DNA from 2 places in the Exiguobacterium sp. SH0S1 genome. Region 2 is predicted to be linked to the other one. Evidence: riboswitches for the same ligand, from Rfam matches in the RefSeq annotation. Region 2 holds a riboswitch; the other holds the start of a gene.

Region 1 (16,330 bases), 420 kb from region 2:
AACAAAACCTACATCATTTTAGCAAGCTAACCACTTCAACGCCTCTTGTGAAATGAGTTGTGAATCTCTCACAACCACTTGGCATCCGTTAATTAAATGAGTAGGTATATTCGGTACTTCTACTTCTTCTTTGTTTTTCCCTGTTTTTATCGGCAAAAACATTAAAGTGTTGAATATCGTGGTGTCATGTTTGTCATATACGCTAGGAACCGAAAAAGTTCGTTGGATGACTTTAAATTTTTCGTCAATTCCTTCATAGAAAAGCGAGTTCAAATACCACCAGTTTCCCGGGACCTGAATCCCTTCTTCATCAATCATCTCCATGAACTCTTCGAGATGTTCACTATAATAAATAGCACCTGATCGAGTATCTAGGTTTAAGAACTCTTCTCCCGATAGGATAGCCTTCCACTCAAATACACAACCTTTATACTTCTTTGCTTCGCGATATTTTCTTTTTTTAATTAAATTATGCTTTTCGTGGTAAGCCCACACCCTTGCTTGGGCATCATCTTCTCTGAAAAAGTAAATTCCATCACCTAACCAGTGTTTTTCGCCAACCGATGGCCAGAACCCGTTTTCCATGATAGATTCTGCGTTTTTCAGGGAGGTACCATGATAAGCCTTCATGACGGTAGTGTCATCTCCAAAAGACAGTTTCTTCATTTTCGACCCCCGCTTGCAATCAATCTTAATTAATCATATCGAACAGACAGAAAAATTGGTACACAATACCACAATTTAAGGTGTTGGTTTCCACAAGTTTCGTTCGACAAAATACGACCGTCCTTTAAAGAAAACGGAGCATCCAATGGATGCTCCGCCGTCAACTTTGAGGGCTGATTGAGGGTTAGAACGAATCGTCACCACCAAAAACTCTCCAAAACACTGATTTTATGCGGTTATCCGATCGAACCTTCCATCTCAAACTTGATGAGACGGTTCATTTCGACCGCATATTCCATTGGCAATTCTTTCGTGAACGGCTCGATGAAGCCCATGACGATCATCTCGGTCGCTTCTTCTTCCGAGATACCACGGCTCATGAGGTAGAAGAGCTGCTCTTCTGACACTTTCGAGACTTTCGCTTCGTGCTCGAGTGAGACTTGGTCGTTCAAGATCTCGTTGTACGGGATCGTGTCCGACGTCGACTCGTTGTCCATGATGAGCGTGTCACATTCGATGTTCGAACGGGCACCTTTCGCCTTACGGCCGAAGTGGACGATTCCGCGATACGAGACTTTTCCGCCTTGTTTCGAGATCGACTTCGAGACGATCGACGACGACGTGTTCGGTGCGAGGTGAATCATCTTCGCCCCAGCGTCTTGGTGCTGCCCTTTACCGCCGAGTGCGATCGAGAGCGTCATCCCACGTGAGCCTTCACCTTTTAAGATGACGGCCGGGTACTTCATCGTGAGTTTCGATCCGATGTTACCATCGATCCACTCCATCGACGCGCCTGCTTCACAGACGGCACGCTTCGTGACCAAGTTATAGACGTTGTTCGCCCAGTTTTGGATCGTCGTATAGCGGCAGTATGCGTCTTTGTTGACGAAGATTTCGACGACAGCTGAGTGAAGCGAGTTCGTCGTGTAGACCGGTGCCGTACATCCTTCGACGTAATGGACCGAAGCGCCCTCGTCGACGATGATGAGCGTCCGCTCGAATTGACCCATGTTTTCCGAGTTGATCCGGAAGTAGGCTTGGAGCGGTTGCTCGAGTTTCACACCTTTTGGTACATAGATGAACGAGCCACCTGACCAGACGGCCGAGTTGAGTGCCGAGAACTTGTTGTCCGTCGGCGGGATCAATTTCCCGAAATACTCACGGAACAAGTCTTCGTTTTCTTTCAAAGCAGTGTCCGTATCTTTGAAGATGACACCTCTTTCTTCGAAGTCTTCTTGCATGCTATGGTAGACGACCTCTGACTCGTACTGAGCCGAGACACCTGCCAAGTATTTTTGTTCCGCTTCCGGGATTCCGAGCTTATCAAACGTCCGTTTGATTTCTTCAGGAACCTCATCCCACGAGTGTTCCGTCTTCTCAGACGGTTTGACGTAGTACGTGATCTCATCAAAATCAAGTGACGTGAGATCGCCGCCCCATGTCGGCATCGGCATCTTGCGGAACTGTTCGAGTGATTTTAAACGGAACTCGAGCATCCATGCCGGTTCTTCTTTCATGTTCGAGATCGTTTCAACGATTTCTTTCGTCAAGCCGCGGCCTGAACGGAAAATCGAGATGTCTCGATCATGGAAGCCATATTTATAATCGCCAACGTCTGGCATGTTTTTCGCCATATCGGTCTCCTCCTTCTACTTACGCTTCCTCGTCGACTCCCTTTTCAAGCGCTTTCCACGCGAGCGTGGCGCACTTGATGCGAGCCGGAAACTTTGAGACACCAGACAACGCTTCGATGTCGCCTAGGTCGAACGTGTCTGTATCGTAGTCTTTCCCTTGGACCATCTGTGAAAAGATGTTCGCCAATTGGAGCGCTTCGTCTACAGACTTGCCTTTTACGATTTGGGTCATCATCGATGCCGAGGCGAGACTGATCGAACAGCCTTCCCCTTCGAACTTGGCATCTTTCACGATTCCGTCTTCGACTTGAAGTTGGAGTCGGAGTGAATCCCCGCACGTCGGGTTGTTCAAGTCGATCGTCACGCCATCTTCGATGACGCCACGGTTTCTTGGGTTTTTATAATGATCCATGATGACTTGTCGGTACAACATGTCGAGATTGTTAAAACTCATAATTGAAATACTCCTTCGTTTGACGTAACCCTTCGATGAAGCGATCGACTTCATCTCGTGTGTTATACAAGTAGAAGCTCGCTCGGGCAGTCGATGATTGCTTCAGGAGGCGCATGAGCGGTTGGGCACAGTGATGACCGGCCCGTACCGCGACCCCTTGCATATCCAAGACGGTCGCAAGGTCGTGGGCGTGGACGTCGTTCAAGTTGAACGTGACGAGCCCGACGCGCTCCTCAGGACCGAAGATCTCGATCCCTTCGATCGTACGCATCTGTTCGATGGCGTACGTCACGAGCGCCCGTTCGTGCGCCTCGACATTCTCGAGACCAAGGTCTTCTAAAAAGTCGATGGCGGCAGCCAAACCGACCGCACCGGCGATGATCGGCGTTCCCGCTTCAAAGCGGTACGGGATATCTTTCCACGTCGACTCATACAAGTCGACGTAATCGATCATCTCACCGCCGAACTCGACCGGCTCCATGTTTTTAAGCAGCTGTTTCTTCCCGTATAAGACACCGATCCCGGTCGGACCGAGCATCTTATGGCCAGAGAAGGCAAGGAAGTCACAATCGAGCGCTTGGACGTCAAGCTTCCGGTGCGGCGCGCTTTGCGCCGCATCGACGACCATGACCGCGCCTTTTTCGTGGGCGAGTTGCGCCACTTCCGCGATCGGGTTAATCGTGCCGAGCACGTTCGAGACGTGGCTCATGGCGACGATCTTCGTCCGGTCCGACAACACTTCCCGCACCGCGTCGAGCGTGATCCGGCCGTCTGGTGTCATTTCGACGTAACGGAGTTTCGCACCTGTGCGTTTGGCGAGCTGTTGCCATGGAATCAAGTTCGCGTGGTGTTCCATCGGTGTGAGAACGATCTCATCTCCCGCGCTGACGTTGGCGTCCCCGTAACTTGAAGCGACAAGGTTGATCGCCGTCGTCGTCCCACGCGTGAAGATGATCTCTTCCGGTACTGAGGCGTTGATGAATGAACGGACACGCTCCCGCGCCCCTTCATACGCATCCGTCGCGTGCGTGCCGAGCGTATGGACGCCACGGTGCACGTTCGAATGGATGCGGCGATAGTAATCCTCGATCGCCTCGATGACAGCAAGCGGTTTTTGGGAGCTCGCCGCGCTGTCGAGATAGACGAGCGGATGGCCGTTGATTTCCTGATCTAAAATCGGGAACTGTTTACGAATCGAGGCATCAATCATCTTAACGCACTTTCCCTTCGATGACTTCACGGAGACGGTCTTTGACCGACTCGATCGCGAGTTGCTCGACGACCGGGTTCAAGAATCCGTGAATGATTAAACGTTCTGCTTCTTTACGTGACAGACCGCGGCTCATCAAGTAGTACAACTGAATGTCGTCGACGCGTCCGACTGAAGCGGCGTGGCCGGCCATAACGTCATCCTCATCGATGAGGAGGATCGGGTTGGCGTCACCCCGTGCTTTTTCAGATAACATGAGAACGCGTTCCGTTTGGACACCGTTCGACTTCGAGGCACCGTGATGAATCATCGATGTCCCGCTGAAGATCGCTGTTGCCGAGTCTTTTTGAACACCGTGGATCAAGATGAACCCTTCCGAAGACTTCCCGAAGTGGTCGGTCCGGATGTTGAAGTTTTGTTTCTGTGCGCCACGACCGATCGTGACTGCTTTCGTGTTCGAGTACGTGTTGTCTCCGACGAGATGCGTCTTCGTCTCGACGAGCGAGTTGCCGTCGTTCATATGTCCGAGTGCCCAATCAAGATGAGCGTTCTCGTAGACGACACCGCGGCGGTTCATGAACGTGAGTGCTGACTCAGCGAGCTGGTCGACTCCACCGAATACGACTTTCGCGTTCGCTCCGACGAACACTTCCGTCACGGCGTTGACCGTGTGCGGCTCATTTGTGTTCGACAAGAAACTTTCGATATACGTCACTTCACTGCCTTCATCGGCGACGACGATCGTGTGATGGTACAACGACCCGTTCGCTTGTTCCATCGTGAAGATGGCTTGAAGCGGGTCTTTCAATTGCATGTTTTTCGGGACGTACAAGAAAGCCCCACCGTTCGTGAGCGCTGCGTTCAAGGCAGACAAGCGATCTTCGTCAACCCGAACGCCTTCTGTCATGAAGTATTTCTCGACGAGGTCCGGATGTTGTTCCATCGCTTGTTGGATTCCCATGAACAAGACGCCTTCTGGCATCGTAAGTTCGTTATAGACGACATGACCGTTGCGTTCAACGAGCACGTTTGTCCGGTGGTCTCCGAGCAATGCTTCGATTTCAGGCGTCAACCCGTCAAGCTTCGCGAGCTCGACGTCTCCGCTTGTGAAATCCCATTTATCAATCTTGATTTTTTCAACTTTAGGCAAGGCGAGAGTCGGCGCAAGTTCTGCTGCTTCTTTACGTCGGTTGACCATCCATGCTGGTCCACCGAGCGCCTCTGCACGTGCCGCTACTGCTTGTGCATCTAATTCAAATTGTACGGTCATCGTACAGCCCCCTTACGCTTCTGTGTCTACTGTCATCCCAAGATCTTGCTTCACCCAGTCGTAACCTTCTGCTTCGAGTCGTTGTGCGAGCTCTTTGCCGCCCGACATGACGATTTTACCGTCGATCATGATATGGACGAAATCTGGCTCGATGTAGTTGAGGAGACGCTGATAGTGCGTGATGATCAAGCAGCCGAACTCTTTAGTGCGCATTTCGTTGACGCCTTTAGCGACGACTTTGAGCGCATCGATATCAAGACCTGAATCGATCTCATCAAGAATCGCGATGTTCGGTTTGATCATCATCATTTGAAGGATCTCGTTACGTTTTTTCTCTCCGCCCGAGAAGCCTTCGTTCAAATAGCGGTGTGCCATTTCTGAAGGGATTTCAAGAACGCCCATCTTCGAATCAAGTTCGCGGATGAATTTCATAAGTGAGATTTCTTCGCCTTCTTCGCGGCGCGAGTTGATCGCTGAGCGCAAGAAGTCGGCGTTTGTGACTCCGCTGATTTCAGCTGGATACTGCATCGCGAGGAACATGCCTGCTTGCGCACGTTCATTTACTTCCATCTCGAGGACGTCTTCTCCGTTCAAGTCGACGCTCCCTCCTGTCACTTCGTACAATGGATGACCCATGAGGGCAGATGCGAGTGTTGATTTACCAGTCCCGTTAGGACCCATGATGGCGTGAATTTCGCCACCTTTAATTTCAAGATTAAGACCTTTGACGATCTCTTTTCCTTCGATTGAGACGCGGAGGTCATCAATTTTCATGTGTGGTACGTTAGACATTCGGATACCCCTTCCGTTTTCTCGCCATTTTTGGCGTAGATTAGATATATTCTAATCTTAATCTAGGCAATTTTTTATTTCAAGCGACTCACCTTATATTTCATTCTCAATAAAACATAAATGTTGAGAATGAGAATATCGGGAAATCAAGACATTATCCAACATTTTCCTCGACTTGAACCGAATTCGCTTGTTTTTCCCGTAGCGCGCCGGTGAAGAAGAAGGCGCCACACGCGGTCAGAACGGCTAGGCTCCCAAATACAGGGAGCGACGCGTTGTCGAAGCCGTCGAGCAGCAGTCCGCCGATGACCGGCCCGATCGATTGACCGAGTGCCGTCAACCCCATCGCCCCGAAATACGTGCCGCGCAAATGTTCCGGTGCCAAATCGTCTGTCAATACGTCCGTCATCGTGAACATGAGCACTTCCCCGACCGTGAAGATGACCATCGCGACGAATAGTACCCACACCTCGGCAGCGAAACCGATTAACAACAGCCCAATCGAGAGCGTCGCGATCCCAAAGAACAGCGACTTGATCGGCGAGACGCGAATACCGAACCGCATGATCGGATACTGCACGATGAGAACGGTGATCGCGTTGACCGTCAGCAGATAAGCGAATAGGCGCGACCCGTCACTGAATCCGTCGTGAAACGCGATGAACTGCGGCAACGTCGAATTGAATTGACTGTAGCCGATGATGGCGAAGATCATGCCGATGATGACGAAGCGGAACGTCTTGTCTTCTTTTAACACGCGGAACGTCTCCGTCAGGCGCGGCCGCACTTTGACGCCGTCCCCTTCTTCAAACGGATACTTCCGGAACAACGTCGAGATAACGAGGCCGTAAAGGACATAGACGGCGGTCACGACGAAGAATGCGCTCTTCGCTCCAGTAAGTGACAAGACGACCGCAAGCAGCGGTCCGATCGCCGCAGCGATGTTGATCATGAAGTAGCGCACGTTATAGACGATGACACGCTGGTCGGGTTGCGTCGTGTCGCTGATCAAGGCCCGAGACGCTGGTTCAAGGAATGAACGTGAAACGCCCATCAATACCGAAAATATGTAAAACCAAACGAGCTCCGTTGCAAGTGCGAAACCGGTGAACGTCAAGGCGTTCAAACCGATACCTATCAACATCAGCTGTTTGCGCCCGTAGCGGTCAGACAGCGTCCCCCCGAAAAAGCTCATAAATAGACCGGATAATGCCGACGTCGCGAACACCGTCCCGATCACGCTCGCCGAGAAACCGAGCGTCGCGAGATAAATCGCAAAAAACGGCATGACAAAAAACGTCGACAGCCGTGCAAAAAATGTACCGAACAAGACGCCAAGCGTCAGCGGATGAATCTGTCGTATGCTCACCCGGATCCCCCCTTTTTCTACATATAAATAGTTTACTTCTATTATTGAAGCAAAACCACTGCAAACAAAAAAGGCCCGGGATGTCCCGAGCCTAAAATCAATCATTATTTAACCGGTACGACCGCACCTTTGTACTCATCCAAAATCCACTGTTGTGTCTCTTCTGATGTCAATACTTCAAGGAGTGCCTTGACGCGCTCATCGTCTTCGTCGCCTTCACGCGTGACGATCAAGTTGACGTACGGTGAGTCTTCGCCTTCAAGAGCGATTGCGTCTTCGAGCGGGTTGAGGCCGGCATCAATCGCGTAGTTCGTGTTGATGAGGACGGCATCGCCTTCACCGTTGTTGAACGCTTGCGGGAGAAGTGCCGCTTCGACGTCCGTCTTGAACTCCAAGTTTTTCGGGTTGTCGACGATGTCAGCGACTGTCGCGTCTGTCGTCTTGCCGTCAGCGAGCGTGAGCAAGCCTTCTGTTTGAAGCATCGTCAAGATTCGTCCGTGGTCAGCGACCGACGAGCTCATGATGATTTCAGCGCCGTCCGGAAGCTCATCGAGTGATCTGTAGTCTTGTGAGTAGACACCGATCGGCTCGATGTGGACGCCGCCGGCTGAAGCGAATTTATAGTCTTTGTTCTCAGCCATTTGTGACTCGAGGTACGGCTCGTGTTGGAAGTAGTTCGCGTCGAGTTCGCCAGCTGCGAGCGTCTTGTTCGGGAGCACGTAGTCTTGGAACTTCTTGATTTCAAGCGTGTAGCCTTTTTCTTCATATTCGTCTTGGACGTGCTCTAAAATCTCGGCGTGTGGTACGTTCGACGCGCCGATGATGAGCGTCTTGTCGTCGCCCGAGCCTGATTCTGAGTCCCCGCCGCCACATGCCGCGAGAATTGTGAGTGCTGATGCTGCTGTCAATCCGAGTACTGTTTTCCATGATTTCATTATAAAACCCTCCATATGATTGTATTTGATTAAGCTGATCGCTTATCGATTTTTGAGACGAGTCGATCGCCGATAAACTGAACGACGAAGACGATGACTAAGATCAATACGGTCGCGACGAACGTGACGTCGCTTTGTGAACGCTGGAACCCTTCGAGGAACGCCAAGTTCCCGAGACCACCACCCCCGACGACTCCGGCCATGGCCGTGTAACCGACGATGGCGACGATCGTCACCGTGATGCCTGACACGATGGCCGGGAGTGATTCCGGGAACAACACTTTATAGACGATCTGCCATTTCGTCGCGCCCATCGACTCGGCCGCCTCGATGACACCGCGATCGACTTCGCGGAGTGCGAGTTCGACCATCCGTGCATAAAACGGGGCCGCACCGATGATGAGCGCCGGGAGCGCCGCCGTCGAACCGAGCATCGTTCCGACGAGAAGGAGCGTGAACGGAATGAGCAAGATGATCAAAATAATGAACGGGATCGAGCGGAACACGTTGACGACCGCACTGATGATCGTGTAAATCGGACGATTCTTCATCATGAGCGGTTCGTTCGTGACATATAAGAGCATGCCGAGGGCGAGACCGATGACGAATGTCGCGGCTCCTGCGACGAGCGTCATATAGAGCGTCTCCCACGTCTGTTCGAGCATGACTTGCCAATCTACATTAGGAAACATCGCTTTCTACCTCCACTTCCACTGCCTGCGATCGGATTGAGGCGATGGCCCGCTCGACTTCAGCCGGCTCTCCGATCAATTGGATGAATAGCGTTCCGAGCGCGCCGACTTGCGACTGCGTCACGTTACCGCCGATGATGTTGAAGCCGATGTCGTGCTGTTTCAACACTTCCGATAAAATCGGCTGTTCGGCCGTCTCGTTCAAGAACTTGAGTTTGACGATTTGGCCACTCGGATAACGTGCTTTCAAATGCTCGAACGTGAGCGACATGTCGTCGACGGCACCAATCTGTTTGACGAACTCTTTCGTGATCGGCTGTTCCGGATGTTGGAACACGTCCGCGACTTGGCCGGTCTCGACGACTTTCCCTGCCTCCATGACGGCGACGCGATGACAGATTTTTTGGATGACGTGCATCTCATGGGTGATGAGGACGATCGTCAGTCCGAGTTTCTTATTGATGCTGACGAGCAGTTCGAGAATCGAATCGGTCGTCTTCGGGTCGAGTGCGCTCGTCGCTTCATCGCAGAGGAGCACGTCTGGATTTGTAGCGAGCGCGCGGGCAATCCCGACTCGCTGTTTTTGACCGCCCGATAGTTGCGACGGATAGCTGTCTTCACGTCCGGCGAGACCGACGAGATCGACGAGCTCTTGGACGCGGCGTTTACGTTCACTGGCCGGTACCCCGATCAGTTCGAGCGGGAAGCTGATGTTCTCAGCGACCGTGCGCGACCATAACAAGTTAAAGTGTTGGAATACCATCGAGACGTTTTTGCGCACCCCGCGCAGTTCTTTCGGAGTGAGCTTCGTCAGCTCACTCCCTGCGACGACGATTTCACCGCTTGACGGTGACTCGAGTCGGTTGAGCAGACGGATGAGCGTCGACTTCCCCGCCCCTGAATATCCGATTATTCCAAAAATTTCGCCGCTCTCGATTGTGAGCGACACATCATCGACCGCCTGGACTCGACCGTTCTTCGTGTCGAACCATTTGGCCACATTACGTAATTGAATCAATACCTTTCCCTCCTGACAACAAAAAAAGTACACACGTTTGAGCAAACGTGCGTACTTTATCGGTACGGACAACGATTGCTCTCATCTTCCAAGGTTCTCACCTTGCTGGAATTAGCACCATTTCGGATTGCTCCGCGGTTGCTGGGCGTCATAGGGCCAGTCCCTCAGCCTCTCTTGATAAGAGTGTTGTTTATTCGATTAGCTTTATAATAGCGACACATTATTTTCATGTCAAACTATTTTGTGCGAAAAATCAAAAAAAGGTGCCATCCGAGGATGACACAGAACGTAGCACCTTGAGTCACGGAAGGACAACCCATAGATGAAACTCTTTTGCCCGATCAGAGTGTTCATCCTTATATGGGGGATTCAAGCCATCCATCACTCGGCCTTAGAACGTACCATGCGGTTACGCGGTAGGTGTCCCTGCGCTTGATTTTTTTGGGGGACAATCGAAGGGAAGGTCCACCTAAAAGTCGCGTAAAGTGATGCACCGGCTGTTCTAAAACGTCTTGATGGCTGGAGAATCTCGTCCTATATTGTGTTCAAGTAAGATGTTGTAATGAATATACCATTCGTGAACTTTCTGTGTCAACTGATTATTTAAAATTTTCTGATTATTCTAATCATCCTATCTCATTTAACGAAAGATAGGACGTGCTGTACGTTTTGAAACGCATATAATCGGTCTTCGACTTGGCCGTCTTTAAGCTTTAACAGCGCCGGGACGCTCATCACTTGATACGCTTCTAACTCTTGCGGGATAAAGTTGGCGTCCTGCTTGTCAATCGCGAGAGTCGGGTCGACCGCTTCGACGACGGCGAGCATCCGCTCGGCCACAGCGCATGTTCCACACATCGGGGCGTATATATATAACAATCCGTCTGTAATCATTGTTCTCACCTCTTTTATAAGTATATGAATGTGAGCCGATCTGTTCAAAAGTTGTGCTCACCCCACGAATTTTCTGAATCGTTCAACATTTCCTGTTGACGCTTCACGAAAAGAGGCATAGTATGGTCATTAACTTTAACGCTTTCGTACATAACAGCGTATACGTAGAAAAGGACAGGTGAATCGACTTATGACGGAACAAACGAAACTGACAGGCAAACAATTTTTGATGAACGTATTGAACGGACTCAGTCTCGCTATTTTAATCGCCCTCATCCCGAGCGCGTTGCTCGGTGAATTAACGAAAGCCATCTTACCGTATTTTCCGTCTTTGCAGTTCATCTTAGACGCGACGACGATCGCGATGCGCCTACTCCCGGTCATCATCGGTGTCACCGTCGCGATGCAATTCGGACGCTCGGCGCTCGAGGCCGGGACGATCGGTATCGCGACCCAGGTCGGGAGCGGCGCTATCCGTATCGAGGAAGGCGCGTTCCTCATGGCGGGAATCGGCGACGTCATCACGGCCGGTGTGACCGCCGCCCTCGCGACATATATGGTCATGCAGCTGTCGCCACGGTTAAAGACGTACACCGTCCTCGTTTTACCGATGACGGTCATCGTCATCGCCGGCGGAATCGGCATGTTCTTACTCACGTACATCTCACAGATCACGACGTACATCGGCACAGTCATCATGACGATGACTGAACTCCAACCGATCGTGATGGGCATGTTGATCGCGATGGCGTTCTCGCTCATCATCGTCTCCCCGATCTCGACAGTCGGGATCGCGACGGCGATCAGTCTGTCCGGTGTTGCCGCCGGGGCCGCTAACCTCGGCGTCGTCGCAGCCGGTTTTGGTCTCGCTATCGCCGGGTGGCAGATGAACGCGACCGGGACGTCGCTCGCTCACTTCCTCGGCTCACCGAAAATTCAAATGGCGAACTTCGTCCGTCGTCCGATCATGATGCTGCCGGTGCTCGCGAACGCGGCCATTCTCGGGGCGCTCGCCGGTATCCTTCGTATCGAAGGAACACCGATCAGTGCCGGATTCGGTGTCTCTGGACTGATCGGACCTGTCAACGCCCTGCACTTGATGCCAGGCGGATTCGCGCTCTGGAACGTCATGCTCGTCATCGTCTTGTTCGGCCTCATTCCGGTGACGCTCGGGATTGTCTTCTATCGCCTGTTCAACCGGACATCACTCATCCAGCCTGAACATTACCGCCTCGACTTCGACTAAATCAAAAAATCCCGGGTTCTCATAAAGAGAAACCGGGATTTTTGTTAGCCTTGAATCATCGTTTCATATTCTTCGGCCGACATGAGTTTGTCGACGTCCGTTGAATCGTTTAACTCGACTTCGATCATCCATGCGCCTTCGAACGGTGCTTCGTTGACGAGTTCCGGCGAATCCGCGAGTGATTCGTTTACCGCCGTGATTTTGCCAGAGATCGGTGCGTACAGTTCAGACACCGTCTTGACCGATTCGACCGAACCGAACGGCTCGTCGAGCAAAATCGTGCCGCCGACTTCAGGAAGTTCCACAAACACGATGTCCCCTAGTTCGCTTTGTGCGAAATCCGTGATCCCGATGCGGGCAACGCTTCCGTTCACTTCAACCCATTCGTGTTCTTTTGAATAACGTAGATTTGCAGGTACTTTGCTCATCATGACTTCCCCCTCAAATAAATTAGACTCACATGTGTATTATAGCACTTAGCCCCAAACGTCTGTAAATGACTTTTCTGAAAAACCGACCGTCGATTTTTGACCGTCCGTGACGATTGGACGCTTTAAAAGCATACCATTGCTGACTAAAAGCTCGATTTGTTCGTCTTCTGACAAATTCGGGAGCTTATCTTTAATGCCTTCGTTGCGGTACACTTGCCCGCTCGTATTGAAAAACTTTTTGAGCGGTAGCCCTGACTGTTGCCAGATCGACGTGAGTTCATCTTTTGACGGTGTCGCCTCGACGATATGAACGTATGTATACGCGACGTCGTTCTCCTTCAACCATTTCTCTGCCTTCTTACACGTACTGCATGGCGGATAGCCATATAGTGTCACCATATTTATCACCTCTTGTTTTACTGTAGCATACTCCATTCCCGCAAATCACGCTTCGAGCAAGCGTGCGATTTCTCGCTTCAGCGTCGCGTTGACCGGGTGACGCGCTTCGATATAGCTCAGCATCGCCGCGGCCGCTTCGACCGACTTGCCGTAACCTGGCAGCCACTCGTTGAGCCCGGCGACGAGCTCCGGGTGCCGTGCCTCGACCCGGCGCGTCGGATTGAACGGGTCGCCCGTCTCTCCATGTGCTTTCAATACGTTGTTGACGGCCGCGACTTGGATGAGTTCGAAGCCGGCGAGACGCTCTCCGCGTCGTTCACGGAGCAGACCGACGTACAGGTTCGTCAGCGCCTCTTCGTAGCAATACGCTGCGTCTGGGACGTCCGTGACGAGCTTAGGCGTCGCAAACGATTCGAGCGCTTCATCCCGTTTCCAGACGATCCGTCCCGGGGTATAGGCGATGTGTGGCATCTCGAACAGTTCGAACACGGCGAACTCCCCGTAAATACCGTCCGCGTACATGATCTTGTGGCCGTCTTTCGTGTTTTGGAATTGGTAAGCGATCGGTTCAACCTCGAGCCAGTCCAAGTTGTCGATGAAGCGGGTTTTTCGTCCGTCCTCGACGATCAAAAAGAAATCGAGGTCGGAGTAGTCGTCGAGCCGCTCGGTCTCGAGGCCAATCGAACCGAGGGCGAGCAGCATCAGCGCCCCTTCTTGTTTCGCGACCAAACGCCCGATTCGTTCCATTCGTTCCAACAGTTGATCTCGTCTCATAAACATTCCTCCTTTTCCTCATTGTACGTTCTGATCAAACGAAAAAGAAAGGGCTGACCGCGTCCGGCCACCCCTCCCTGTTCGAGAAATTTTTATTACAGAATTTGCGAACGAGAAAGCCCACTCCTTTAGTGGTGGGATGAACGTGAGCTTGATTTCGGAGTCCCGTTAGTCGGAATTTCAGAAATCAACAAGCAGAATCTTATCCCGATAAAATGTATCACTCTAATAAATCTAATGATACAATGGACGTATGAACAACTACAGAAGAACCAAAACCACCGTATCGATGATCCATTATCATTTCGTGTTCTGCCCGAGGTATCGCCGAAAACTATTTGATGACGATACGTTCGAGCAACGATTCAAAGAGATCGTCCGTGATGTCTGCGAAGAGCTCGACATTCGACTCATCGCCATCGCGTGTGATCGGGACCACACACATCTATTCTTGTCGGCGTTGCCATCCCTCAGCCCGTCTGACATCATGGCGCGCATCAAAGGCGTCTCGTCGAAGCGACTACGAGAGGAATTTCCCCATCTCACACATCTCACAAGCCTTTGGACGAGATCCTTCTTCGTCTCGACGGCCGGAAATGTTTCCAGCGAGACCATCAAGCGTTATGTCGAGGAACAAAAGACAAGGAGGTGACACCGTGTCGCAGACATTGACGGTGAACATCAAACTTCATCCGACAAAAGAGCAACAATCGATCTTAGAGCGGATGATGCGCACCTACATCGGCACGACGAACCAGCTCGTCTCGGACATGGTGCAGGCTCGAGAAAACTTAAAGCTGACGAGCAAAAACGTGAGTTCCGATCTGCCGAGCGCCGTCAAGAATCAGGCCATCCAGGATGCGAAGAGCATGTTCAAAAAGGCGAAGAAGAAGGGCTTCCAGGTCGTCCCTGTCCTCAAGAAGCCGTACTGCACCTGGAACAACCAAAACTACTCGTTCGACTTCGAGTCGATCTCCTTCCCGGTCATGATCGACGGAAAGGTCAAGAAGACGGCGATCCGCGCCGAGATGGTCGACCCGGACAACCGGAACGCCACGCTCCTCGCCAACAAGCTCGGGACGCTCCGCATCATCAAGAAGTCGAACAAGTGGATCGCCCAGATCGCCGTCACGATCCCCACGACGGAGAAGGGGGGCACCAACGTGCTCGGGGTCGACCTCGGCCTGAAAGTCCCCGCCGTCGCATCGACAGATCGTGACAAGGCGCGGTTCTTCGGGAACGGGCGTGAGAACAAGTATATGAAGCGCAAGTTTCGTGCGAAACGGAAAGAGCTCGGTCAACAGAAGAAACTGGATGCGATCAAGAAGCTGAACAACAAAGAACAGCGCTGGATGAAAGACAAAGATCACAAGGTGAGCCGTGAGATCGTCGACTTCGCGAAAGAGAACAAGATTTCTGTCATCCGCCTCGAAAGATTGGCGAACATCCGACAGACGGCAAGAACAAGCCGTAAACACAACAAGAACCTGCACACCTGGTCGTTCTATCGCTTGGCACTATTCATCACGTACAAGGCAAAGCTCGAAGGCATCAAGGTCGAATCTGTCAATCCGGCCTACACCTCCCAGACATGCCCTTCTTGTGGAGCAAAAAATAAAGCGAAAGACCGAACATATTCCTGTCCGTGCGGATTCAAAAAACACAGAGATCTAGTCGGTGCGATGAATATCCGATACGCACCTGTGGTCGATGGTAACAGTCGACCAGCCTGAGAACCTATACGGTCTGTCTCAGGAGGGGTGATGGCACACCCTCATCTGAAGGCTTGAACAAAACAGAAATGGACTGCGTTCGCACAAGCACTTCAGAATCCCACTCATACCGAAGGGGTGAGCTTGCGGCTTTAGCCGTGGGAGTGTCAAACGATGAACTTGTTCGCTTTGATGAGACTCGCTGCGACTTCGCGCTTCGTACCGATGACGTTGATTGGCTGATAGCGGCTGAACTTCTTCATCGCCGAGAGCAACATCCGTTGCTCGTCGCCTGACGTTGCCGCATACAACACTTCTTTCGCCATGAGATCGACTTGCTTAAACACTTGCTCGGCGAAGATTTCCGTGTAACGGACTTTCTGGTTGTTCTTATCGAGGCCAGTCCGGGCAATCGCTTTATCCGTCCGCGCAATCGCCGCTTCGAGCGCATAGATGGCGCTGATGATGTCGGCTAGCTTGGCGAGGATCTCTTGCTCGTTTTGGAGGTTCTGCTGATATTTCTGGACGGCTGTCCCTGCGATCATCAAGTTGATCTTCTTCATGTTCGATAGAAGCATCTTCTCGCGCGCGAGCGGTGAACCGTCGAGCTCTTGCGGCATGTAGCTCATGAGCTCTTTTTGGAGCTTCTGTGCTTCGGCGAGGAGTGGCAAGTCGCCTTTCATCGCTTTCTTGAGGAGCGTGCCCGGGACGATCAAGCGGTTGATTTCGTTCGTTCCTTCGAAGATCCGATTGATCCGTGAGTCACGGTACAAGTTTTCGACCTCGTACTCGGTCATGAAGCCGTAGCCTCCGTGAATTTGAACGGCTTCATCG
Region 2 (16,330 bases):
AATCCACCTGAATAAGCTAATACGAGTTTTTGTTTCATTTCGTTGCACCCCTTATACATAATTATTCATCTGTTTTTATAAATATACAACTTACATTAAAGGATGCTGGGGTGGAAAGCAATGGTTTTCCTAAAAAAAAAAGAACCACTTATGAAAAGTGGTTCGTCACTGAATGATCTCGAGTTCTGGCATCCATTGTTTCATATGCTCGCTCGTCTCGTTGAATAGCTCAGGTTTGGCGGACTGGAGAGGGACGACCTCGAAATGGCCCGCGCTCGATTGCCGTGTGAACGTCGGATAGAACATCGGGTTCGTGAGCTCAAACGTCGATTCGCCGTCGATGGTTGTCTTGACGATGTCGATACCGACGATGCCGCCCGTATTCCGCTCATCGCCTTGCTGGCCAGACAAGAAGTTTCCGAGTGAGTAGGCGACGAACGTTCGATTGCCTGCAGCGCCGTCGACCCAGGCCGTCGGCTGCAGGACGTGCGGATGATGGCCGATGATGATATCGACACCAAGATCGGACAGTTGTTGGACGAGTGTTTCTTGCGTTTCGTTCGGGAGCGGCTCGTACTCATTCCCGAAGTGGAGTGCGACGACGGTCAGCTCGGCGGTTTGTTCGGCCGCCTCGATATCTCGTTTCATCGCTTCGACGTCAATGTAATTGACGTGATACGGCTGCTTCGGTACGACACCGTTCGTCCCATACGTGTAGGCGAGGAACGCAAACGAGATGTCGTTCGCGGTCAGCGTCCGGACGTTGGCTTTATCTGCTTCGGATAAGAACGAACCGGTATACGGCATATCGATCGAGTTCCAGTAGGCGATTGAATTCTCAATCGCTTTCACGCCGCGGTCGAGCGTGTGATTGTTCGCTGTCGTCACGAGGTCGATGCCTGCTTCTTGCAACGCATCACCGATCTCGTAGGGGCTATTGAAGGCAGGGTAACTCGACAATTCGATGTCACTGCCGCCGATCATGCTCTCTTGGTTGGCAACGGTAATGTCGGCTTCGGCCAAAGCGGGCGCAACTTTTTCAAACGCGGGGGTGAAGTCATAGCCGTCACCGTTCTTGGCGGCGTTGTAGACGGAGTCGTGCAATAAAATATCGCCGATCGCGTAAATGGACGTCGTCGTCACGACCGGTTCCGGTTCTTCGGGCACGGTATCAACCGGTTGTTCCGTCTCGACCGGCGGATTCTCAGTTTGCTCGGGTTGCGTAGTTTCGACATCGGCTGAGGTGCAGCCGAACAGGAAAAGGAGGGACAAAAGCAGGGCAGGTTGTTTTAGCAAGATCACTCGTTTCAAGTGAGTGGTCACTTCCTTTCGTTTGAAATCGAACGTGTATATAGAGGAGTTCGGCAAAAGCGCTAAATCTCCTTTTGTCACGACAGACAAAAAAGTACCGGGGTAGTGGATCCCGGTACTTTGTGCGGTTCAGATGCCTTCTTTTTTCAATATGTGCTCCATCTGTTCAAACTCGTTCGTGATTGTCGTGCTTGGTGGCGGTGTCATCAAACTGACGACATAGATGGCAAGCGCCGACAAGAAGAACGCTGGAATCATCTCATACAGTTCACCGACGGTCCCGAACCAGTCGCTGGCGAAGTTCTTCCAGACGATGACGATAAATGCACCCGTCAACATGCCCGCGAGTGCGCCTTGGCGCGTCGTCCGCTTCCAAAACAAGCTGAACAAGATGAGCGGGCCGAACGAGGAACCAAAACCGGCCCAAGCGTAGCCGACGAGGTTCAAGATCGTATCATCAGCACCGAAGGCGAGCCAAATCGAGATGACCGAGACGAGAATGACGGTGATCCGGCCGACCATGACGAGTTCACGGTCACCTGCCTGTTTGCGGAAAAACTTCTGATAGAAATCGGTCGTCGCCGCACTAGACGAGACGAGCAACTGCGACGAGATGGTCGACATGATGGCGGCAAGCAGTGCAGCGAGTAACACGCCCGTGATCAAGTCGATGAATAATAGGTCTGATAGATTGATGAAAATATTTTCTGGATTGTCGATCTCAAGTCCTTGCTGCGTGTAGTAGGCGAGACCGATCAATCCGGTCGCCATCGCCCCGACGACGGTGAAGAGCATCCACGAGATGCCGATCCGGCGGGCGGTCTTAATATCTTGTAATTTTTCGATGGCCATAAAGCGGACGATGATATGTGGTTGTCCGAAGTAACCGAGCCCCCAGGCGAATAGAGACACGATCCCGATGAACGATTGGCCCGTCCACGGATCGAGCAGCGCCGAATCGATATCACCGATCGTTTGGAGCGCGTTCGAGACGCCATCAGTCGCCGTGATCGCGATCGCCGGAACGAAAATTAGCGCGAACAACATGATCAGTCCTTGGACGAAGTCCGTCCAACTGACAGCGAGGAACCCGCCGATGAACGTATACAGGATGATGATCGACGCTAAAATCAAGACGCCCGTCACAAATTCGATGCCGAAGACGGCGTTGAACAACCGGCCGCCGGCCACGAATCCGCTCGTCGCGTACAGTGTGAAGAAAATCAAGGTGACGGCGGCTGAGAACGTCCGCAGCGTGCCCCGAGAATCTTTGAACCGCTTTTCGAAGAAGTCTGGAATCGTGATCGCATCTTCTGACAAATACGAATACGTGCGTAAACGCGGGGCGACGAGGAGCCAGTTCAAGTAGGCGCCGATCGTCAACCCGATGACGATCCACCCACTCGAGAGACCGGTCGCGAACATGGCGCCCGGCAAGCCCATCAGTAGCCAACCGCTCATGTCAGATGCCCCGGCCGACAAGGCGGCTACGCCTGGACCGAGCCCTCTTCCTCCGAGCATATAGTCGCCGATGCTCTCTGTACGGCGATAGGCGACGACGCCAAGTACGACCATGAGCACCATGTAAATCGTGATGGAAACTAAAATTCCGTTCATGTAACAGCCCCCTCATTCAGTTGTGAAAACGTTTTCAAAATCTATATCTTATACCTTGACAAGATTTTGTCACAAAATTGAATCGGCTGCACGTTTATTTTTCATCATTGACTAAAATAACAAAAAATCATTTGGCGGGGCAGTTGATCAGATGGTCGTTGACGAGACCGGTCGCTTGCAGATGGGCGTAAACGGTCGTCGGACCGAGAAATTTAAAGCCGCGTCGTTTCAAGTCTGTGCTCAAGCGATGCGATAGCTCCGTCGTCACCGGAACCTCTTCGACCGACGTCCAGTCGTTGTTGATGACCCTTCCGTCGACGAACGACCAGATGTACGCATCGAATGTACCGAACTCGTGCTGGATCTCGAGAAACCGTTTGGCGTTGTTGATCGACGCTTCAATCTTGCGGCGATTACGGACGATGCCATCGTTTGACAGCAGCCGTTCGATGTCGACATCGGTATAGTCGGCGACGCGCGTGACATCGAAATCGGCATACGCGCGCCGATAGTTCTCACGCTTCCGTAAGATGGTGATCCAGCTGAGCCCTGCCTGCGCGCTCTCGAGCGTCAAACATTCGAAATGTTTCTTGTCATCGTGGACCGGCTTGCCCCATTCCTCGTCATGATACCGAACGTAGTCCGGGTCTGTGCCGCACCAAGGGCAGCGTGACGTCTCTTCCATGTTGCTTTCATCTCCTTTTCGTTGTCGATTCATTTTAGCACGTCGGAACGATTGCCGACGTTCATGGACGGGTATAATACGTCATATTGGAGGTTGATGGATTTATGCGAGATTGGATGATCAGTATCATTGAACAGTACGGTTATTTCGGCATCGCGTTCATGATCTTTATCGAGAACGTGTTCCCGCCGATCCCGTCAGAAGTCGTCTTGCTGTTCGGTGGGTTCTTTGCGGTCAAAACAAACTTGATTGTCTGGGTCGTCGTCTTGGCGGCGACAGCGGGTGCCATTTTAGGAGCGGTCTTGTTGTATGGCATCGGATTATATTTAGACGTCGAACAAATCGAGCGGTGGACGAAACGACACGGGAAGTGGATTCGACTCGATATCGATGACGTCCGAAAAGCGGACGCGTGGTTTGACCGCTATGGCGGCTGGATGGTCTTTTTTGGTCGGCTCATGCCGGTCGTTCGGAGTTTGATCTCGCTGCCGGCCGGTATGTCGAACATGCCGTTCCTTAAATTTTTGCTGTTGAGCACAGCCGGAACGGTGATCTGGAATTCGATTCTGATTTATATTGGAATTCGGGTCGGGGAGAACTGGGAATCGATCTTAGGCTATCTCGACGTGTATTCATACGTGATGTACGCGCTTCTCGTCATCGCGATCATCGCTTTCGTCTTGTGGCGGAAGCGGCGGAAACGGAAACAGTCGAACAAAGCGTCGTCGGTTTGATGGCGACTAAAAAACGGGTCCTCCTAAGAGGGCCCGTTATTTTTGGAGTTCAGGATAGTCGTTCAAAATCTGTTCGCGCAACTGCTTCATCTTCGTGATGATTTGCGAACGCGTCTCCCGGAACGCTTCGAGCGGCTGACCGGAAGGGTCGTCGAGCCCCCAGTCGTCCCGATATGTCGTCGGTACGTACGGACACTCGACCCCGCAACCCATCGTAATCAAATAGTCGAGCCGGTCCGGAATCTCGTCAAGCCGTTTCGGGTGTTGACCCGACGGATCAAGACCGATCTCCCGGACGGCCTCGAGCGCGAGCGGCTTTACTTCCGGATAATCTTCCGTGCCGGCTGAGTGGACGCGGGCGATATCTCCGAGCACATCGCGTCCGATCGCCTCTGCCATTTGAGAGCGGCATGAGTTATGAATACATACGAAGGCAACTTCAACCATGAGTTTTCAGTCTCCTTTATCGGTTTGGTCAGGTTTTCTATCAGTTTCCTCGGGCAAGACTCTTTTGAGCGTCTGCTCCGTCTTCGCCGCTAAACTTTCAGAGAAGCGGAACAAGACGATGCCAATGATGGCGGAAACGAAAATGTATAATCCGACGAACAAGTTGATGGCACCGTTCGAGAGCGCGGTGAAAAGAATCGAGAACTCGCCTCGAGGTGCGAGCGAGAAACCGGCCTCGTTCGCTTGAACCCGCGTCAACCCGTACAGCCTGCCGCCGACACGGCCGACGATCCACTTCGACAGCACGCCCCAGACGATCAAGACGAAGAAGAGCGTGTTGATGATCACTCCTTGCTCGAGGTTGATCGAGATTCCGAATGAGATGAAAAAAATCGGTAAGAACAAATCACGGACCGGTACGGTCAGACGTTTCAACGGTCTGACGTCGTGAATGCCGGCCAACATGATCCCCGCGATGAACGCTCCGAGTATCTCCGATAACCCGAATATCATGCCGATGCCCGCGAAGAATAAGATCAAGCCGATCAAGCCGATGCTCGCATCGTCCTGACGTAGCAGGTGCTTCGCGATCTTCGGTTGTTTCGTGACGAAGCGTGATCCGACAAACAATAATACCCCGAACACGAGGAAACCGACGAACACTTTGCCGATGTCAGAGAAAGCAATCGGTTCGTCTTGAATGATGAACGGAGCGACGGTCAAAATGAGTGGTGCGAAGATGTCTTCAAAGATGAGCAAGGCGAGCACGAATTCTTTAATATCTTCGTGCTTGTCCGGGTTCCGTTCGAGCAACCGGGCCGAGATGGACGAGCTCGTCGCATAAAGGACGGCCCCGATCAAGAAAGCTTGCGGAAAATCGAGCCCGAACAGCAAAGCGATGCCGATCGTGACACCAAACGCGAGCACGATGTCTAAAACGCCTGCTTTCCAAACTTGTTTCATTCGCTTGACGAGCTCTGTTAACGGGAACTTCAGTCCGAGCAAGAAAAACAATAAGATGATCCCAATCTCACCGGCGACCTTGAACACTTCGTTCCCATCCCAGAAGAAGCCGACGGCGACCCCAATCGCGATAAATGCCAATATACTCGGGAAGAAGAGTCGCTCGATGATGAGGCTAAGAACGGAGATGACGGTCAGTCCTAAACCGAGTAAAACGATAATATTCAATAGTTCCATACGTCACCCCTTTGTGACGAGTCGCCGTCCACAGCGACTAGTCTTGATTCCACTGGTACTCCATGCCGACCGATTCTGGCCGCGAATAGTCAAAACCGAAATGCTTGTACAGCCCGTCGGCCGGGATGTCGGCAATCAAGCTGATGATGGCCGTCTCGTCCGCTTCTTTCAAGATCCAGTCCATCAAATGTTCCATGATCAGCTTCCCGAGCCCAAGGCCTTGGCAATCCGGGTCGACGACGATATCGGCCAGATGGAATACCATCCCCCCGTCCCCGACGACGCGACCCATGCCGACCATCTCATCGTTTCTATATAGGCACACACCGAATAGCGTGTTGGCCAGTCCTTTAATCGTTCCTTTGTCTGAACGCTTTGGCATTCCGGCCTTGACCCTGAGCTGTTGATGTTGCTCCGGTGTCGGTGTTTCAATCCGTACCTCGACTTCATTTACCATAAGATGAGTCCCCCTCCACACAAGTTGTAATCGTTTTCCCGCTATATTGAATTCATAAACCTTGATTTCATAAAGCCTTTGTCCGAATAATGAAAGAAAATGGAAAGGGTGTGGCGGCCAAATGTTTGAGAACCAATCGATTTTGCCTGCGCTTCGTGATATGCGGGATGTAGAAATTTTTCTGGAAAGTGAATTCGCCATCGGCGTCTTGCTTGAGATCCACATATCGCGTCTCGATGCGGTCTTTCGGTTGCTTGAGACGCACGGTAAGCAGGTCTTCGTCCATCTCGATTTGATCCAAGGATTGAAGGCCGACGAGTTCGCGACCGAATATATTTGTCAGTCGTATAAACCGTACGGCATCATCTCGACGAAAGGGAATGTGATCCTAAAGGCGAAACAAAAACAAGTCAAGACCGTGCAACGCCTATTTTTGATCGATTCGAGCTCGCTCGAAAAAAGCTATCGGTTAATCAATCGGACGCAACCTGATTACATCGAGGTCTTGCCGGGGCTCGTCCCTAAATACATCCGGCTCGTCAAAGAACAGACGGGTATCCCCGTGTTCGCGGGCGGATTGATTACGTCGCTAGACGAAGTTGAGCAAGCACTCGCGGCCGGAGCGACGGTCGTGACGACGTCCGATCAAACGCTTTGGCGTACGGCAGGACTTAAGTAAGCACATTCCGGGTAAATGATTTCGAGGAGGGATAGACGATGAAACAGACAATGATCATTACAGGAGTCAGTCAAGGGATCGGTTACGCGCTCGCGCATCATTTTGCGGAGTCTTATCACGTCATCGGACTCGACATTGGAGAGGACCCGTTGCTTCGTGATGTGACGTTCATACAGATGGATTTAGGCAACCATGAGGACGTGTCCAACACTTTCAAGAAGATTGGACAAGACTTCGGTGTCGTACATATTCTAATCAATAATGGGGGCGTGTCGTCACTTGAGACCCCGATTGAAGAGTTGGACGTCGAGACGTTTAAACATGTCATCGATGTCAACCTTGTCGGGACGTTTGCTTGTTCAAAAGCATTTTTGACGCTAAATGAAGGGGCGGAGTATGGACGCATCATCAATCTCGCCTCGACGCGCGCGCACCAAAACGAGCCGGACTGGGAAGCGTACGGAGCGTCAAAAGGCGGGATTGTCGCATTGACCAATTCGATGGCCGTCTCGCTCGCGTCTCGACCGGTTACGGTGAACGCGATCAGCCCAGGTTGGATCCATACGTCCGACGAACCGTTGCGAGACGTCGACCATCGTCAACATCCGTCGGGCCGGGTCGGTACGACGACAGATATCGTCCGTGCCGTTACGTACTTGATCGATCCGATGAACGATTTCGTGAACGGACATAACCTCGTCGTCGATGGTGGAATGACAAAGAAAATGATTTACGAGTCTTGATGAAGTCTGCCGGTAGGACCATTACCCTATATTTTAAATGCGGATGTGAGTGATAAGTCCTAGTCATGGGTATAACAGGAAGGAGTGAGTAAACAAATTTGAAGGGGGAAGCGTCGTGCACCAGCTGATCGAAGAGGCTTTACGCTTTGCGGCCGTCCGTCATGACGGACAGTTTCGCAAAGGGACGAACATTCCGTATGTGACCCACCCGGTCGCCGTCTCGATGTTGCTCGTCGAAGACCGGCAGCCGATTCCGGTCGTAGCGGCCGGACTGCTCCATGACTTACTAGAAGACACGCTGACGACGGCCGAGGAGATTGAACAGGAGTTCGGACGAGAAGTCGCCCGGTTAGTCCAAGCCGTTTCGGAACCGGGGAAGCATCACTCGTGGGAAGAACGTAAGCGGATGACGATTCAGAAAGTGCACACTCTCCAGTATGATGAAGTCGCGCTTCTAGCGGCAGACAAGTTACATAATCTGCGCTCGATCCGACTCGACATTGAGCGTGAAGGAAAGCAGGTGTGGGGACGATTCAAGCGGCCACTTCGTGATCAGTCTTGGTACTATCATGAGCTGCTCCACGCGCTTCAGCCTTTCAGTCAGACGACGAGTTTGATCGATGAATTTGAGATCGAGTTGAATTTGCTGTTCTACGGTGTCGAAGAAGACCGTGACGAGAAGTTGAACAAACTGTTCGATGTGATCGGGCATGGGTTCCACGAAGACGATTGGCTCCAAGAGTCGTCGACGCTTTGTCAAACTGCTTACGAGTTGAACGAGTCGATGCGGGAAGGCTATCGTCACGGCTCTGAAGCGGAAAGGCTTGAACTCGAAACGCTGAAAGACCAACTGCAAGACAGCGGTCTTAGACAAGACTTGTCAATTCCCGTCTTGCAAGCAATCAACGAATTATCTTACCGGGCCGCGCTCCGGTCTGAGGACGTCATCACGTTGTTGAAGTGAAATGATTGTCAAGTGACCTTGAACGTGTTATATTCGTCATGAACATGAGAAGGGGAGTAGCGACCACGAACGTGGTCGATGGGTCGTCATTACGGTGCGTATGCACTCGGTCCATCGAGCTTCTTACCAAGTCCGCAAGACCTTTTTATGGATGCGTTTTCGGCGTCCATAAAAAGGTCTTTTTGAATTCATGAAAAGGGGAGAAAAATTTACATGGTATTTATTTACTTTATTTTGGCCGCTGCGATTACAGTGTATGCTGCCATAAAATTATCGACGTACGCTGATGTCATCAGTGAGAAGTCGACGATGAGCGGGATGCTCGTCGGGACGGTCTTGCTTGCAGGTGCGACGTCACTTCCGGAAGTGACGACGAGCGTATCCGCCGTCTTGATCAACAACCCGGATATCGCGATCGGGAACATGCTCGGTTCGAACTTGTTCAACATCTTCATTTTGGCGATGTTCGATCTATTTTATCGTCAAAAGCGACTGTTCAATGACGCAAGTCGAGACCACCTATATACGGCCAGTCTCGGATTGATGTTGACGCTCGTCACGATGATCGCGCTCATCGTCCGGATTGATTATACGGTACTAGGCATTGGCATTGACGCGATATTAATTGCCGTCTTGTATGCGATTGGGATTTACTATATCGGGAAGCGGCCTCAAGAACCGACGGCCGAACGAGAAGTCGAGCAAGAAGTCGGTGCGAGCGTGACTGATACGATTTCAGTGAAACAAGCCGGCGTCGGGTTTGTTATCGCGGCACTCGTCATCATGGCGGCCGGGACGGCGCTGTCGATCACGGGTGACCAGATCGCTGTCGTCACAGGGCTCGGTTCAAGCTTCGTCGGTAGTTTCTTGATTGCGGCGTCGACGTCGCTGCCTGAAGCGGTCGCGGTATTCGTCGCCTTGAAACTCGGTAACGTCAACTTGGCGTTCGGCTCGATCTTAGGGAGCAACATCTTCAACATGCTCATCATCGCCATGTCGGACGTATTTTATCAGAACGGGTCGATTTTAGCGGATGTGTCGGCATCACACTTGGTCACGGCGATCGGGATCACGATTCTGTCGATCTTGGTCATGTACAGCGTCCTTCGCAAAGACGTGACATCGAAAGTCAGATACGCCCTTCCTTCGATTCTCGTCGTCTTCGTCTACGCCGTTTCTTCATATCTCATCTTTACCGGATGAATCATCAGCTCGTCTGTTTGACGTGATGGCGCAAAGCCATCACGTTTTTTTTCTTGTCTCGGTATCACTTTCGTCTGACTGGGGTATAAGAGGAAAGAAGGAGGGGTGGCGATGCAAATGCATGCCGTGGAACGTTTAGACGACTATGTCGTATTAATACCGGCCTATAACCCTGATCAAGCGCTCGTCACACTGGTCCAGGAGTTGAAGGACAAAGGGTTCGTCCATGTCATCGTCGTGAACGACGGCAGTGCCGATACGTGCCGTGCCGTGTTTGATGGCGTAAAGGCGGACGTCTCCGCTGTGCTCGAGCATGAACAAAATGCCGGCAAAGGCGCAGCGCTAAAGACCGGGCTCCGCCACATCGTCGATGCGTACCCGGAGACGACCGGCGTGATCACCGTCGATGCGGACGGACAACATCTGCCGGCGGACGTCCGTAACCTGTACGATGAAGGGGTGAAGTGGCCGCATCATCTGATCATGGGTTGTCGTGATTTCTCGTCGCCTGCGATTCCGTTCCGGAGCCGGTTCGGCAATCAAATGACGAGATTTGTCATGTTGCTCGGCAGCGGTCTCCGTCTGAACGACACACAGACCGGACTGCGGGCGATTCCGCTCCGCTATGCCAAGCAACTGATCGATATTCCGGGCAACCGCTATGAGTTCGAGATGAACATGTTGACGTTCACGAAACGATTGCAAGTACCGATCCATCAAACACCGATCGAAACGGTATACGTTGACGAGAACGCGTCTTCACATTTTCGTCCAGTCATCGATTCGATTCTCATTTATCGCATGTTTTTGGCCTATTCTTTATCATCAGTCGCTTCATTCTTAATGGACATCGGCGTTTACGCGTTGTTGATTTTCTTATTGAATCCATGGTTCGAATCAGTCCATGTCATCGTGGCGACGGTTTTGGCGCGAATCGTGTCTTCGTTATTCAATTATTACGTCAACCGGAAAGTCGTCTTCAAATCGAAAGCGAAGCGCTCGATGTTGAAATACTTTGGGCTGGTCGCTGTGCAGATGGCGCTGTCGGCGAGTCTCGTCTACGTGTTGTTCCTGCTGTTCCGGGACGGCGAGGTCATCCTCAAGGTCGCCGTCGACAGTGTGTTGTTCGTATTGAGTTACTACGTCCAAAAGAGATGGATCTTCAAACGCTAAAAGGCCCGACAGCTGTCGGGCCTTTCGTCAATAAGCGAGCGTTCCGAGTTTGACCGACGTGTAGCGGTGCAACTCGCGCACGTCGGTGATCCCGGTCTTGATCATCATGTCGCGCATGAGCAGGGCGCAGACGCGGGCGTCCTCGGCGGCATCGTGGTGGATGAACGGGACGTTCAAATGCTCGGCCATCGTGTTCAACTTATGGTTCGGTAGCCCCGGGTATAGCTTGCGGGACAACTTGACGGTGCAGCCGTATTCAATCGTCGGGAAAGTGAACAAGTCGTACTTGGCGATCGCTTTGCGGAGCGCACCCATGTCAAACGCGGCGTTATGGGCTATGACGACGTCGACGGCGTTCAGTGTCGGATAGAGCTGTTCGAGCACTTCGGGCAATGCCGGGGCGTCCCAGACGTCGCTCGGGCGAATCCCGTGGACGCGAATGTTGCCTTGGTCAAAGTCTTCCTCAGGATTGACGAGCAATTGGTTCGTCTCGACGACTTCACCGTCTGTAAGTAAACTCCAACCGACAGAGCAGATGCTCCGACTGTCGCGATTGGCCGTCTCGACGTCGATTGCTAGAATAGAATGTGGCATAAAAGTTCCTCTCTTCGTTAAAAATCTGTACAAAAAAAGTCTAACACAAGGTTAGACTGGAAAGCGATCATGCGGCCGAGAGGTGCCGACACGCCTCGGCGCAGCGCAAGCACGCCTCAGAGCAACGTTGGCAATGGTCGTATAAGTGACGCCCGCATTCGACGGCACACGTATCACACACTTGCGCGCAGAGCGCCGCGATCGGTCTTGTGAACGCAGAGTCGGTTTCGAGCGCGTTCAAGGTGAGTGTGGCGACTTCGGCACATTCTTTCGTCAACCGGATACATTCCGAGACCATCAGCAGGTCTTCTTCTTGTAAACATTTCGAGAAGCAATGGTTGCTCGCCCGGATACAATCGATCACTGCCAAAATCGTCTCTTCGACAGAGGCTCGGTTCATTGGAAGTCCCCCTTAAGATAAATGATGTCTTACAATCATTACCCGGTTCGTGTCGACTTAAACCGAGGCGGGGACACAAAAAAGCCGGCCCACATCAGTGGACCGACTTAAGGAATGGAGCATAGCGGGCTCGAACCGCTGACCTCCACGCTGCCAGCGTGGCGCTCTCCCAGCTGAGCTAATGCCCCGTTGGAAATTATTATATCATTCTAATAAATGATTTGGCAACAAGAAAAACGAAAGAAGTTTGAAAATCATTTTTTTGAAGTTTAATGAGCGCTAGAGCCGGGAAGAATAGACAGAATGTTATATTAAGAAAGCAGGTGCAACGTATGGAGATGATTTTGCTAGCGCTACTGCCCGCACTCATGTGGGGGAGTATCCCGCTTATCGTATCTATTGTCGGCGGCAAGCCGATTCAACAATTGATCGGCACGACGATCGGCGCGATGGTGATGGCGGTTGTCATCGCGCTCGTCTTCAAACCAGAGTTCACGACGCTCGCGATCGTGACTGGTTTCATTTCGGGTGTGTTCTGGGCGCTCGGACAGTACCTTCAGTTCCAGTCGTTCCAAATTTTAAGCGTCTCGAAAGCGATGCCGATCAGTACAGGGATGCAGCTTGTCGGGACATCACTGTTCGGAGTCATCGTTCTCGGGGACTGGAAGACATCGACCGAGCTATGGCTCGGCTTCTCGGCCCTCGTTTTGATCATCATCGGGGCCGTCATGACGTCATATCAACAAAATAAAGAATCGGACAGCAGTAGTGCTTTGAAAAAAGGGCTACTCGTGCTCCTCGTTTCGAGCATCGGTTACGTGACGTACGCCGTCCTGACCAACTACTTTGAAGTGGACGGCATCACCGCGATCTTGCCACAGTCGCTCGGGATGTTCATCGCCGCGCTCTTGTTCAGTCTTCGTGAAAAAGATGTGAAAAAATTTGATCCGAAGACGTTCAAGAACATCTTCGCCGGGCTTGCCTGGGGCATCGGGAATTTCGGGTTGTTCGTCTCGAGCGGAGAAGTCGGCATCGCCACGTCGTTCGCCTTGTCACAATTGAACGTCGTCGTCGCAACGCTCGGTGGCATTTACTTGTTAAAAGAAGAAAAGACGACGAAAGAACGTGTCTTCGTGTTTATGGGGATCGGTCTGATCGTGGTCGCTGGATTCATGCTCGGGCTTGCCAAGAGCTAAAAAAACGACGGGCATGAGGCCCGTCGTTGTCAGCTTGTCCACGTCTGGTCGATGAACTCGTCACGGCCAGATTGTTTCCGGTCCGCTTTATAGTGGGCCGGATTTTTTTTATGATAATCTTGATGATAGTCTTCGGCCGGGTAAAAGACGTCAGCCGGTAAGATTTTCGTCACGATCGGTTGTTTGAACTTTCCGCTCGCGGCGAGCGCGTCGCGACTCTGTTCTGCCGCCACGCGTTGCTCTTCCGTATGATAGAAGATGGCGGGCGCGTATTGTTGCCCGCGGTCTTGGAACTGGCCGCCGTCGTCGGTCGGATCAGTCTGAATCCAATACAATTCGAGCAGGCGCTCATATGAGAATTGAGAAGGATCGAACGTGATCTCGACGACCTCGTAGTGACCACTCGTGCCTGTCTTGACGTCTTTATACGTCGGATTGTTAACGTGTCCGCCTGTATAACCGGATACGATTCCTTCGATTCCTGGCTGTTCCTCGAACGGTGTCACCATGCACCAAAAACAACCACCTGCGAATGTAGCTTTTTCCAAAATAAAATCCCCCTCATGTTCATTCCAAAAAAACGCCCATGTCATCGACATGAGCGTTTTGTCATATCGTCCAAGGCGATGCCTTGCTGGAAGTAGCACCTTGCCGAAGCAGGTTGCTGTGAAGTCGTAGAGCCAGGTCTCTCGTTCACTCAAGATATCGATATGTAGTTGGTGACAGCATCATATCATCTGTCTCGTTTAAACGTCAACGATTTGGTGTGCGCCGAAGTTGAAATAGCGTGGCACCAACAATCAAGATAATGAGGGCGATGGACGCAGGGAATGCCCACGGCAAATCATCCCCAAACAATTGTAGAAAGAACAGGGCGAACACGGACAGTAAAACAAGGATGTAAGAGCGGGACATGGCTACCTCCAATAACGTTTCTTCTAGTGTATCAAGTTGCACATCCAATGGCGATAAAAAGAAGGGGATTCGATGCATTAAGCGAATACCGAATAACATTGCCTATAAGGAGGGAATTGGATGCAAGACTTATTTGAACTAGACATCGAGACCGCACAGCGCGGATATAAAGAAGGGACGTTCACGGCCCGGGACGTGACGGCCTACTATTTGACACGGATCGCTAGCTTGAACGATAAACTGAAAGCGGTCATCCAAGTGAACCCGGACGCGTTGTTTGAGGCGGAGGCGGCTGACCGTGCCTACCGACGCGGAGACCGGCTGCCACTCCTCGGTATTCCCGTTTTACTCAAGGACAACATCGAGACGGCGGGACTCATGAGGACGACTGCCGGCGCCGTGGCGCTCGAGCATCACTTTGCCGGTCGTGACGCTGAACTCGTCCGTCGCCTCCGTGAGCACGGGGCGGTCATTCTCGGCAAAGCCAATTTATCGGAATGGGCCAATTTTTTGACGGAGGACATGCCGAACGGATGGAGCGGGGTCGGTGGCCAGACGCTCAATCCGTATGGTGACAATCTCGACGTCGGCGGTTCGAGTTCTGGTTCGGCGTCAGCGGTCGCTGCGAACTTGACGATGCTCGCTGTCGGCAGCGAGACGAGCGGGTCGATCATCCACCCGAGCGTCCATAACGGCATCGTCGGCATCAAACCGACGGTCGGGCTCATCAGCCGGAGTGGGATCATCCCGATTTCGCGGTCGCAAGATACGGCCGGTCCGATGGCGCGGACGCTCCGCGACGCGGTGCTCGCACTAGAAGCGATGTGCGGGGAAGACGACTCGGACCCGGCGACGACACATCTACCGGCCGGTCCACCGTACCGGACGTGTCTCGACGAACGTCAAGCCGTCGGCATGCGCGTCGGTTTCGTGAAGGCGGAACTGTCGGATGAAGAACAGACGCTCTATCAAGCGGCGCTGGCGTTACTCAAAGCGAGCGGGGTCGAGCTCGTCGAAGTCGACCTGCCGTCAAACGACGGACTTGACCAAGGCGACGTCCTCTACCATGAGTTCAAGCTCGGGATCGAGGCGTATTTGGCGACGACAGCGCTCCCGTATGAAACGCTCAAGGACTTGATGGACTGGAACAAGCTTCACCCGGAAACGATCCCGCACGGACAAGTTACGTTCGAGAAAGCGAATCAGTTATCAGGGCGTTTGACCGAGTCGAGCTACCTCGAGCGACGCTTAGCCGACGTCCGGCACGCGAAAACGGACGGCCTCGATCGTTTATTGATGGAACAAACGCTTCACGCCCTGGCGTTGCCACACGACTTGAATTACGATATGGCGGCGAAGGCAGGGCACCCGACGGTCACGATCCCATACAAGCTCAAACAGAGCGGGGCACCTTTCGGGCTGTCATTCACGGGTACGAGCTATGCGGAACGAGACCTCATCCGTATCGCCTACGCGTTCGAACGCCACGTGACGCGTCCGATCCCGCCTATGTAAGAACGTTGCACCTGTCGCTCACGTCCGCTACAATGGTACGTATGCGGATTGAAGAAAGGACAGATTACAATGAAATCATCTATATATGGGCTGACATTTGATCAGCTGTCGGACGCTTGCGTATCTTGGGGATACAGTGCCTACCACGCCAGACAAATATGGGACTCGCTTTACATCGACCGTGTCAGACGGCTCGACGAGATCGCGGTTCGTCCCGAAGTTCGCGAACAGCTTGAGGCGAACTATGCGCTGACGACACAAGAACTTTTCGTCAAACAAGAAGCGGGTGACGGCACGGTCAAATTCTTACTTAAACTGCACGACGGGCATTATATCGAAACGGTGCTCATGCGCCATAAGTATGGACGTTCCGTCTGTGTGACGACACAAGTCGGGTGCAACATCGGCTGTAGTTTCTGTGCGAGCGGCCTCTTGAAAAAAACACGCGACTTGACGGCGGGTGAGGTCGTCGAACAGATCATGACCGTTCAACACTA

What was found. Region 2 has a riboswitch for S-adenosylmethionine ahead of msrA (peptide-methionine (S)-S-oxide reductase MsrA). Riboswitches for the same ligand answer to the same signal wherever they lie in the genome.
Region 1: it holds a riboswitch for S-adenosylmethionine, as region 2 does, so the genes downstream of both, EVJ20_RS06255 (methionine ABC transporter ATP-binding protein) here and msrA (peptide-methionine (S)-S-oxide reductase MsrA) in region 2, are expected to answer to the same signal.

Annotation. Positions count from the first base shown of each region.
Region 1 covers NZ_SJVC01000001.1:1,215,755-1,232,084, forward strand. Annotated here, with positions in the region: gene EVJ20_RS06210 (hypothetical protein) at 19-666, opposite strand; gene sufB (Fe-S cluster assembly protein SufB) at 903-2,300, opposite strand; gene sufU (Fe-S cluster assembly sulfur transfer protein SufU) at 2,320-2,754, opposite strand; gene EVJ20_RS06225 (cysteine desulfurase) at 2,744-3,964, opposite strand; gene sufD (Fe-S cluster assembly protein SufD) at 3,966-5,234, opposite strand; gene sufC (Fe-S cluster assembly ATPase SufC) at 5,247-6,008, opposite strand; gene EVJ20_RS06240 (MDR family MFS transporter) at 6,181-7,395, opposite strand; gene EVJ20_RS06245 (MetQ/NlpA family ABC transporter substrate-binding protein) at 7,500-8,330, opposite strand; gene EVJ20_RS06250 (methionine ABC transporter permease) at 8,360-9,022, opposite strand; gene EVJ20_RS06255 (methionine ABC transporter ATP-binding protein) at 9,012-10,040, opposite strand; SAM riboswitch class I at 10,119-10,224, opposite strand; gene EVJ20_RS06260 (thioredoxin family protein) at 10,677-10,934, opposite strand; gene EVJ20_RS06265 (PTS transporter subunit IIC) at 11,125-12,180, shown strand; gene gcvH (glycine cleavage system protein GcvH) at 12,225-12,608, opposite strand; gene EVJ20_RS06275 (arsenate reductase family protein) at 12,657-13,010, opposite strand; gene EVJ20_RS06280 (hypothetical protein) at 13,056-13,784, opposite strand; gene tnpA (IS200/IS605 family transposase) at 14,038-14,436, shown strand; gene EVJ20_RS06290 (RNA-guided endonuclease InsQ/TnpB family protein) at 14,441-15,517, shown strand; gene EVJ20_RS06295 (acyl-CoA dehydrogenase family protein) at 15,664-16,330, opposite strand, start outside.
Region 2 covers NZ_SJVC01000001.1:791,505-807,834, reverse strand. Annotated here, with positions in the region: gene EVJ20_RS04125 (argininosuccinate synthase) at 1-38, opposite strand, end outside; gene EVJ20_RS04120 (CapA family protein) at 166-1,302, opposite strand; gene putP (sodium/proline symporter PutP) at 1,441-2,928, opposite strand; gene EVJ20_RS04110 (DNA-3-methyladenine glycosylase I) at 3,056-3,613, opposite strand; gene EVJ20_RS04105 (DedA family protein) at 3,718-4,347, shown strand; gene EVJ20_RS04100 (arsenate reductase ArsC) at 4,384-4,794, opposite strand; gene EVJ20_RS04095 (cation:proton antiporter) at 4,801-5,994, opposite strand; gene EVJ20_RS04090 (GNAT family N-acetyltransferase) at 6,032-6,451, opposite strand; gene EVJ20_RS04085 (glycerol-3-phosphate responsive antiterminator) at 6,573-7,130, shown strand; gene EVJ20_RS04080 (SDR family NAD(P)-dependent oxidoreductase) at 7,169-7,873, shown strand; gene EVJ20_RS04075 (HD domain-containing protein) at 7,989-8,837, shown strand; gene EVJ20_RS04070 (sodium:calcium antiporter) at 9,051-10,040, shown strand; gene EVJ20_RS04065 (bifunctional glycosyltransferase family 2/GtrA family protein) at 10,152-11,213, shown strand; gene EVJ20_RS04060 (3'-5' exonuclease) at 11,241-11,807, opposite strand; gene EVJ20_RS04055 (four-helix bundle copper-binding protein) at 11,875-12,207, opposite strand; tRNA gene EVJ20_RS04050 (tRNA-Ala) at 12,323-12,395, opposite strand; gene EVJ20_RS04045 (GRP family sugar transporter) at 12,540-13,403, shown strand; gene msrA (peptide-methionine (S)-S-oxide reductase MsrA) at 13,433-13,951, opposite strand; SAM riboswitch class I at 14,013-14,112, opposite strand; gene EVJ20_RS15200 (hypothetical protein) at 14,157-14,318, opposite strand; gene EVJ20_RS04035 (amidase family protein) at 14,439-15,833, shown strand; gene rlmN (23S rRNA (adenine(2503)-C(2))-methyltransferase RlmN) at 15,903-16,330, shown strand, end outside.